One region of the Pseudomonas sp. GW822-FHT02D10 genome, then DNA from elsewhere that is predicted to be linked to it. Evidence: predicted binding sites of a transcription regulator. Region 1 holds the regulator's gene; each other region holds the start of a gene.
The links. The regulator FliA, encoded in region 1, starts transcription of late flagellar genes. The targets are predictions, from matches to a motif close to CTAAAGTTTNNNNNNNNNNNGCCGNTAA.
Positions count from the first base shown of each region.

Region 2: the regulator FliA is predicted to act here: its motif matches at 1,299-1,326, upstream of flgM (flagellar biosynthesis anti-sigma factor FlgM).
Region 3: the regulator FliA is predicted to act here: its motif matches at 1,182-1,209, upstream of AC1RPZ_RS18015 (methyl-accepting chemotaxis protein).
Region 4: the regulator FliA is predicted to act here: its motif matches at 889-916, upstream of AC1RPZ_RS05950 (methyl-accepting chemotaxis protein).

Region 1 covers NZ_JBXAOB010000020.1:4,663-6,863, forward strand. The annotation lists gene fleN (flagellar synthesis regulator FleN) at 1-804, shown strand, start outside; gene fliA (RNA polymerase sigma factor FliA) at 801-1,541, shown strand; gene AC1RPZ_RS24205 (chemotaxis response regulator CheY) at 1,706-2,077, shown strand; gene AC1RPZ_RS24210 (protein phosphatase CheZ) at 2,109-2,201, shown strand, end outside.
Region 2 covers NZ_JBXAOB010000015.1:73,578-75,778, reverse strand. The annotation lists gene AC1RPZ_RS21565 (flagellar brake protein) at 1-324, opposite strand, end outside; gene AC1RPZ_RS21560 (flagella synthesis protein FlgN) at 420-887, opposite strand; gene flgM (flagellar biosynthesis anti-sigma factor FlgM) at 936-1,262, opposite strand; gene flgA (flagellar basal body P-ring formation chaperone FlgA) at 1,412-2,173, opposite strand.
Region 3 covers NZ_JBXAOB010000010.1:207,274-209,474, reverse strand. The annotation lists gene acnA (aconitate hydratase AcnA) at 1-1,095, shown strand, start outside; gene AC1RPZ_RS18015 (methyl-accepting chemotaxis protein) at 1,240-2,201, shown strand, end outside.
Region 4 covers NZ_JBXAOB010000003.1:35,690-37,890, forward strand. The annotation lists gene secA (preprotein translocase subunit SecA) at 1-74, opposite strand, end outside; gene AC1RPZ_RS05945 (DUF721 domain-containing protein) at 381-836, shown strand; gene AC1RPZ_RS05950 (methyl-accepting chemotaxis protein) at 1,067-2,201, shown strand, end outside.

The sequences.
Region 1 (2,201 bases):
ATCGCGGTGACCGGCGGCAAGGGTGGCGTCGGGAAGACTAATGTGTCAGTAAACTTGTCCCTGGCTCTTGCTGAGCTCGGCCGGCGCGTCATGCTGCTGGACGCCGATCTGGGGCTGGCGAACGTCGACGTCCTGCTGGGGCTCACGCCCAAGCGTACGCTGGCCGACGTCATCGAAGGGCGCTGTGAGCTGCGCGATGTATTACTTCAGGGGCCGGGCGGAATTCGTATTGTTCCAGCAGCGTCCGGTACCCAGAGCATGGTTCACCTCAGCCCAGCCCAGCATGCTGGCCTGATTCAGGCGTTCAGCGACATTGGCGATAATCTCGACGTATTGGTGATCGACACGGCGGCGGGTATTGGTGAATCGGTCGTCAGTTTTGTTCGCGCCGCCCAGGAAGTGTTGCTGGTGGTGTGCGACGAGCCGACGTCGATCACTGACGCCTATGCGCTGATCAAACTGCTCAACCGCGATTACGGCATGAACCGCTTCCGGGTGCTGGCCAACATGGCGCAAAGCCCTCAGGAAGGGCGAAACCTGTTCGCCAAGTTGACCAAGGTCACGGATCGCTTCCTCGACGTCGCCTTACAATACGTCGGTGCGGTGCCTTACGACGAATGCGTGCGCAAGGCCGTGCAGAAGCAACGCGCCGTGTATGAAGCCTTTCCTCGTTCCAAATGTGCGCTGGCGTTCAAGGCCATCGCGCAGAAGGTCGATACCTGGCCACTGCCTGCCAACCCGCGTGGGCATCTGGAGTTTTTCGTCGAGCGTCTGGTGCAGCAAACTGCGGGTCCGGTTCTATGACAGCCAGCGGTTACAACCTGTACAAGAAGTCGGCGCGTGACGCGCAGTACGAACTGATCGAGCGTTACGCGCCACTGGTAAAACGTATTGCCTATCACCTGTTGGCGCGCTTGCCGGCCAGTGTTCAAGTCGAAGACCTGATCCAGGCCGGCATGATCGGTTTGCTCGAAGTGTCGACCAAATACGACGCGAGCAAAGGCGCGAGTTTTGAGACGTATGCGGGGATCCGCATCCGTGGTGCGATGCTCGATGAAGTCCGCAAGGGTGACTGGGCGCCACGCTCGGTCCACCGCAATACCCGGATGGTGAGTGATGCGATTCGCTCAATTGAAGCTAAAACCGGGCGCGACGCTAAAGATCACGAGGTTGCGGCCGAACTCCAATTGAGTCTCGACGATTATTACGGGATTTTGAACGACACCTTGGGCAGTCGCCTGTTCAGCTTCGACGATCTGTTGCAGGACGGCGAGCATGAAGGGCTGCACGAGGATGGCGCGAGTGCTCATCTCGAACCGTCGCGCGACCTGGAAGATGAACGTTTCCAGGCTGCACTGGCGGACGCGATTGCCAATTTGCCGGAGCGTGAGCGACTGGTGTTGGCGCTGTACTACGACGAAGAGCTGAACCTCAAGGAAATCGGTGAGGTCCTGGGGGTCAGTGAATCGCGGGTCAGCCAGTTACACAGCCAGTGCGCGGCCCGTTTGCGGGGGCGTTTGGGGGAGTGGCGAGCGCGCTGACAGCAGTGTGGGGACACTGCGAACGAAACAGGTATGGCGTAGCTGTGCCGGTCTTCATCCGTTGTGCTCCAGACAGTCGTTGAGTGCTCTACCTGATTGATTGAATGGCGTGTTCAGGTGCTGAACGCGTTTAAGACTGCTTGGAGGTCGAATTGGACAAGAACATGAAAATCCTCATCGTTGATGACTTCTCAACGATGCGGCGGATCATAAAAAACCTGTTGCGTGACCTTGGGTTCACCAACACGGTCGAGGCGGACGACGGTATTACCGCCATTCCCGTCCTCAACAGCGGGAGCATCGACTTTCTGGTAACGGACTGGAACATGCCGGGCATGACCGGTATCGATCTGCTGCGCCATGTGCGCGCCGATGAAAAGCTCAAGCATCTTCCGGTGCTGATGGTCACTGCCGAAGCCAAACGCGAGCAGATCATCGAAGCCGCTCAAGCCGGTGTAAACGGCTATGTGGTCAAACCCTTCACGGCCCAGGCGTTGAAAGAAAAAATCGAAAAAATATTCGAACGCATCGGTTGATGTGCGGAGCCACTGCGCCACGGGGGGAGCTATGGAGCAAAGAGAATCTTCACAGGGCGATTTCGAGTCGACCCTGAAAAAACATGCCCAGGAACTGGTCGAAAGCCTTGAAAAGGGCAGGTTC
Region 2 (2,201 bases), on a different contig from region 1:
GCCGTTGGACTCGTCGATGGTCAGTGTGCCGTTGCTTTCCCAGGCAATGCGTACGCCATCATGAAAGCCTTCAACCCGAAAAGGTTCGCCGGCAAGCAGGAAGCGTTCGCCATCGCGAGGAATCATTTCGTCCAGAGCGATCATGTTGCTGTCGCGATCAAGGTCGACCAGGTAGCTCTGAAAGCGCTGGCTGCGTTCATGGAACGTGATGATCAGCGGATCATGGCTCTCTTGCAGCATTCGCAGGTTGCCGGCGATTTCCAGCGGGGTGCTGAGCACCTTGGGTGGCTGCGGAGCATCTTCCGCGCTTAAGGCGTTGAACACGGTTTATCAATCTCCAGACAGAATACGGTCACACGCAAGAGCCAGCATTCTGCCAGCATGTTTCGCGCCTTGATAGAGCGCGCTGATATATGGGTTCAAGCCTGACTGAGCGCGCGGGGCTTCGCAAGCATGGAGGTTGATCCACGGGCGTCATAAAGCGCTGGAGGCTCGCCACCGTTGAGGATTTTCAGCTGATTGGCGGTGGTGGCTTGTTGCACCTGGATCGAGCGGCCATTGAGTTCGTTGGCGGCTTGGCAATCTGCAAGGAGTTGGGTCAGAGCGTCGCTTTGGGTCAGCAACTGATCGCCAATGCTTGAGTGAGCGGCGAACTGCTCCAGACCTGCGCGGCTGGCAGGCAGGTTCAGGCTCGCGAGAATTTCGCTGCGTTTGCGGCCATGCTGTTCCAGCAGAATGATCAGTGCCTGTTTCTGCGCCAGAATGTCTTCGAGCAACGGCATGTCACGGCCGTGCAAGGCGAGGGATTCGGTCTTCAGCAGCTCCAGCAACTGTTGAGCTGGAGCAAAGTCATCGGTGATCAGTTGCAGTAAATTAGTGTCGTGCATGGCTGGCCTTGGGTTTTAAGCGTCCAAAAGCCTGGCGCAGGCCTTTGGCTAGCGCTGGGCTTCGAAGTTGAGCAGTTTGCTGGCTACACGGTTGCTGTCGACTTTATAGCTGCCATCGGCAATCGCTGCTTTCAACTTGGCCACGCGGGCATTGTCGACGGCAGGCTGATCGCGCAGCTTTTCAGTGATCTTCTGCAACTGTTGAGCCTCATTGCTGAGGTGTACCGATTCCCCGCTTTGGGTGGCACTGACCTGTTCGGTCGAGGTACTCAGCGGCGCGGATTTGCCGGCATCACCGGTTTCTTTGTTGGCGCTGGTACGCGTGCTGCTTGCGAGCGTGGGGGAGCTGTTTATACGGCTGAAATCGATGACCATGATAAAAAACCTCTGGGAATTTGGACGCTTGCCATGTTTTCGGCCATACCCGGAAAAACTTTAGGCTCAATATTGATGAGCTCGGGCGCGTCAGCATTTGCCCTGCGTGAGGCACAGTTTAGGGAACAGGACGGTTGTGCGCCAGTTATCTACATGGAGACTTCCACCTGGCCCGGGGCCATGATTTGCGCCTTGATGACCCGTTGGGAGTTGAGGTTTTTGACCCGGATCTGCTCGTTCAGACCACCATTGGACAGGGCTTCGCCAGGCATCCGCACGCTGAGCGTGCCGCTGCGGGCGGTGATGACCACCTGATCGCCCTTGCGCACGACTTCTGCCTGCTCCAGATGAACGAGGGTAATGACTTGATCGGTGACCATTGGTCGGGCAAGTTTTTGTCCGATGGCTTCATTGACGTTTGTCAGATATCCCTGATTGATCAGGCTGATATCGCGCTCACGCAGCATCACGTCTGAAGGCTCGATGATCCCGGCCCGATTGAGGGGGCGAGTGGTGGTGACGACATCGCGAAACAGGCGGACTTGAGCGGGTACGAAGACCGTCCAGGGGGAGATACCGTCACAACGGACCTTCACGGTAACCCGGCCTATAGGCCTGGCCGGACTCTCCAGTGTCGCTGTCAATTCCTTGTCGCACGCCGGCATGTGCATGCGCGGGTCGAGTTTGTTGACCTCGATTTCGTAGCGCCCTTCGGTTTGACTGGTGGCCAGATAGTCTTCTACGGTGAATTCAAGAAAGCCCTGAGTGACGCCGATAAGTAGATCAGGCAAGGTAACCGGGTCAGCAAAGGCAGGGCTGCCAGCGTTCAACAGGCATACGGCTGACATAGCACCCAGGAATTTTCGGCACATTGATGTCAGGCGTCGGGAAAATGTCGTTTTTGCGTTCATGACAGTTAAAAAGCAAGCGCCGTGCCGT
Region 3 (2,201 bases), on a different contig from region 1:
TCCGGCAACCGCAACTTCGAAGGTCGCGTGCATCCACTGGTGAAAACCAACTGGCTGGCCTCCCCGCCGCTGGTCGTCGCTTATGCCCTGGCCGGCAGCGTGCGCATGGACATCAGCAGCGAGTCGCTGGGTGATGGCAAGGATGGCAAACCGGTGTACCTGCGAGACATCTGGCCAAGCAGCAAGGAAATCGCCGACGCCGTGGCGCAGGTCGACACCGCGATGTTCCACAAGGAATACGCCGAAGTGTTCGCCGGTGACGCGCAGTGGCAAGCCATCGAAGTCCCGAAAGCGGCGACGTACGTCTGGCAGAAGGACTCCACCTACATCCAGCATCCGCCGTTCTTCGATGACATTTCCGGCCCCCTGCCGGTGATTCAGGACATCAGCGGTGCACGCGTGCTGGCCCTGCTGGGCGATTCGGTGACCACCGACCACATCTCTCCCGCCGGCAACATCAAGGCCGACAGCCCGGCCGGGCGCTACCTGCGTGAACAAGGGGTGGAACCGCGAGACTTCAACTCTTACGGTTCACGTCGCGGTAACCATCAAGTGATGATGCGCGGCACCTTCGCCAACATCCGCATTCGCAACGAAATGCTCGGCGGCGAAGAAGGCGGCAATACGCTCTATATTCCAACGGGTGAAAAACTGCCGATCTACGATGCCGCCATGCGCTATCAAGCGGCGGGCACACCGCTGGTGGTGATCGCCGGTCAGGAATACGGCACCGGTTCAAGCCGTGACTGGGCGGCCAAGGGCACCAACCTGCTGGGCGTCAAAGCGGTGATCGCCGAGAGCTTCGAACGGATTCATCGTTCCAACCTGGTGGGCATGGGCGTGTTGCCGCTGCAATTCAAGCTCGACCAGAACCGCAAGAGCCTGAACCTGACTGGCAAGGAGACCCTCAGCATTCAGGGACTGACAGGCGTCGAGTTGACACCGCGAATGAACCTGACGCTGGTGATCACCCGTGAGGACGGCAGCAGTGAGAAGGTGGACGTGCTGTGCCGGATCGACACGCTGAACGAAGTGGAATACTTCAAGGCGGGAGGGATTCTGCATTACGTGTTGCGGCAGTTGATCGCGTCGTAATGACCTGCTGACAAAGACACCGCCTGAATGGCGGTGTTTTTGTTTGAGCAAACAATGTGCGTCACTGCTAAATATTGAAAAATTATTTCAATTTATTCCTTATGCCGCCGACAACCTGTCAAAGCCTTGCGGATTGAAAAAGCCATGCGTAATAACCAGCCCATTACACAACGCGAACGAACCTTCCCTGCTCAGCAACGGTTGATCTCGACTACCGATGCCAAAGGCCTGATCACCTACTGCAACGACGCGTTCGTCGAAATCAGCGGGTTTTCTCGTGAAGAGCTGATCCGTGCACCGCACAACCTGGTTCGTCACCCCGACGTCCCGGCTGCAGTCTTCGCGCACATGTGGGACACACTGAAACAAGGCTTGCCATGGATGGGCATTGTCAAGAATCGCTGCAAGACCGGTGACCACTACTGGGTTAACGCCTATGTCACACCGGTATTCGACGGCAAGCAGGTGGTCGGTTACGAGTCGGTGCGGGTCAAGCCCACCGCCGAACAGATCCGCCGCGCCGAAGCGCTCTACCAACGCATCAATCAGGGCAAGTCGGCCATTCCTCAAACAGACAAATGGCTGCCGGTGCTACAGGACTGGTTGCCGTTCATTCTGATCAGCCAGCTGAGCTTCATGATCGGCGCGTCCCTCAACTCGCAATGGGGCTTTGCCCTCGCTGCCGGGCTTTCGGTGCCGCTCGGCCTGCTGGGCTTGAGCTGGCAACAGCGCGGTCTCAAGCGTTTGCTGCGCCTGGCCGAACAGACCACCTCCGACCCGCTGATTGCGCAGATGTACACCGACAGCCGCGGCGCTCAAGCGCGCCTGGAAATGTCGATCCTCAGCCAGGAAGCCCGTCTGAAAACCTGCCTGACTCGCCTGCAAGACACCGCCGAGCACCTGACCGAACAGGCTCGACAATCCGACACCCTGGCGCACAAAAGCTCGACAGGCCTGGAACGTCAGCGCGTCGAAACCGAGCAAGTCGCTACCGCCGTCAACCAGATGGCCGCCACCACCCAGGAAGTCGCCAGCCACGTGCAACGTACCGCTGACGCCACCCAGGAAGCCAATCGCCTGACCGGTCGCGGTCGTGACATCGCCGG
Region 4 (2,201 bases), on a different contig from region 1:
ACCGTCTTGAGCATGCGTTTGACTTCACGCTCGTTCTTGCTTCCAAAAAGTTTCTTTAACAAAGGCGCAAACATATCGGCAGGATCTTCCACACAAAGGGATGGAGGGCGGCCCCGTGAGTCGCCCGTGCAGCCCTCATGGCCGCATGCGAACGAGCATTCTACCCGGAAACGATGGTGAGGAAAGTGGCGTTGTTCCACGATGCATGCACAGCGTTGTTACGGGGCTCACTTAAAATAAGGGCTTTTTGCTGAACTTCAAGCCATTCACGGCATAAGTTACTCATTGATTTAATGAGTAAAGCGCTCACAAAGCAATGGGTCAGGCGCATCAAGTGCTTTCTGCTACCATGGCGGCTCTGTTACTTCAGGTGCCCTCTCATGGCATTTCGCCCTCTTACGGCCAGAGCACCCGCCGTTCTGCTTCGCGAAGCCAAACCGTTAAAAGCCATTTTCGGCCACGCACAACGCCTGGGTCATTTACAGCGACTGCTGGAAAGCCAGTTGCAGCCGGCCGCTCGTGAACATTGCCATGTGGCGTCGTGGCGCGAAGGCAGTTTGTTGCTGATCGTCACCGACGGTCATTGGGCAACCCGTCTGCGTTATCAGCAAAAGCGTCTGCAACGGCAGTTACAGCTGTTCGACGAGTTCGCCAGCCTGACGCGAATTCTGTTCAAGGTTCAACCGCCGACCGTGCAGCAAGGGGCCGTCGGCCACACCATGGATTTGTCGACCGATGCGGCGGCGACCATTCAAGCCACCGCCGATGGCATCAGCGATCCGAAATTGCGGGCGGCGCTGGAGCGACTGGCGGCTCACGCCAAGCCCAAAACCTAGAAGCAAGATCTTTCGCTTTTTGGCCGCCTGTCGCGTCGCCGATTTCAAGCCCCTAAGCTTTAGTCCTGCGCAGCCGATAGATATAAGCGAGAGACCAGACTGAAAATCAGGTCCGATAATTCCCTAAGGACAGACGGAAATATCAGCTTACGTGCGACAGCGCCCATTTTGCGCGCGCTTTTCAACGCAACACGCCCCAACAAATATGACCTTCGCGGACCCCACAAGCCATGAACAAAAACCTGCGCTTCAGCCATAAAATCCTGCTTGCCGCCGCCCTCATCGTCATTGCCGCCTTCGCTTCGTTCACGCTGTACAACGACTCTTTACAGCGCAACGCGATTCGCCAGGACCTGGACAATTACCTGCATGAGATGGGCGATGTCACATCCTCCAATATCCAGTCCTGGCTCACCGGGCGGATTCTTCTGGTGGAAAACCTGGCCCAGAACATCGCCCTCAACCCCGAACACACCAACGTTGCCAATCTGCTTGAGCAGAATGCCCTGGCGTCGACCTTCATGGCCAGGTACCTGGGCGATGCCAGCGGTACCTTCATCAACCGCCCGGACTCCAAGATGCCGGATGGCTACGACCCCAGGGTTCGCCCCTGGTACAAGGGCGCTGAAAACAGCAGCACCGCTACCCTGACCGAACCCTATATAGACGCGGCAACCGGCCAGACCATCATCTCCATCGCCACCGCCTCGAAAAAAGCCGGGCAAAGCATTGGTGTGGTAGGCGGCGACCTGAGCCTGCAAACCCTGATCGAGACCCTGACCGCACGCGACTTCAGCGGCATGGGTTATGCCTTCCTGGTCAGTGCCGACGGCAAGATCCTGGTCCATCCGGACAAAGCCATGGTGATGAAGTCCCTCAGCGAGGCTTACCCGAAGAACACCCCGCGCATCAGCAGCGGCATCAGTGAAGTCGAGGTCGATGGCAAAACCCGCATCGTCACCTTCACGCCGATCAAAGGCCTGCCATCGGTCAACTGGTACGTCGGTCTGTCGGTGGACAAAGACAAAGCCTTCGCGATGCTCAGCAGTTTCCGCACCTCGGCCATCATTGCCACGATCATTGCCGTGGCGATCATCATTGCCCTGCTGGGCATGTTGATCCGTATCCTGATCCAGCCGCTGCACGTCATGACCCGCGCCATGCAAGACATTGCCGACGGTGAAGGCGATCTGACCCGCCGTCTGACCATCCAGAGCCAGGACGAATTCGGCATCCTGGGGAGTGCGTTCAACCGCTTCGTCGAGCGTATCCATGGTTCGATCCGCGAAGTGTCGTCGGCGACCGAACATGTCAACGAAGTGGCTCTGCGGGTCGTCAGCGCATCGAACTCGTCGATGGTCAATT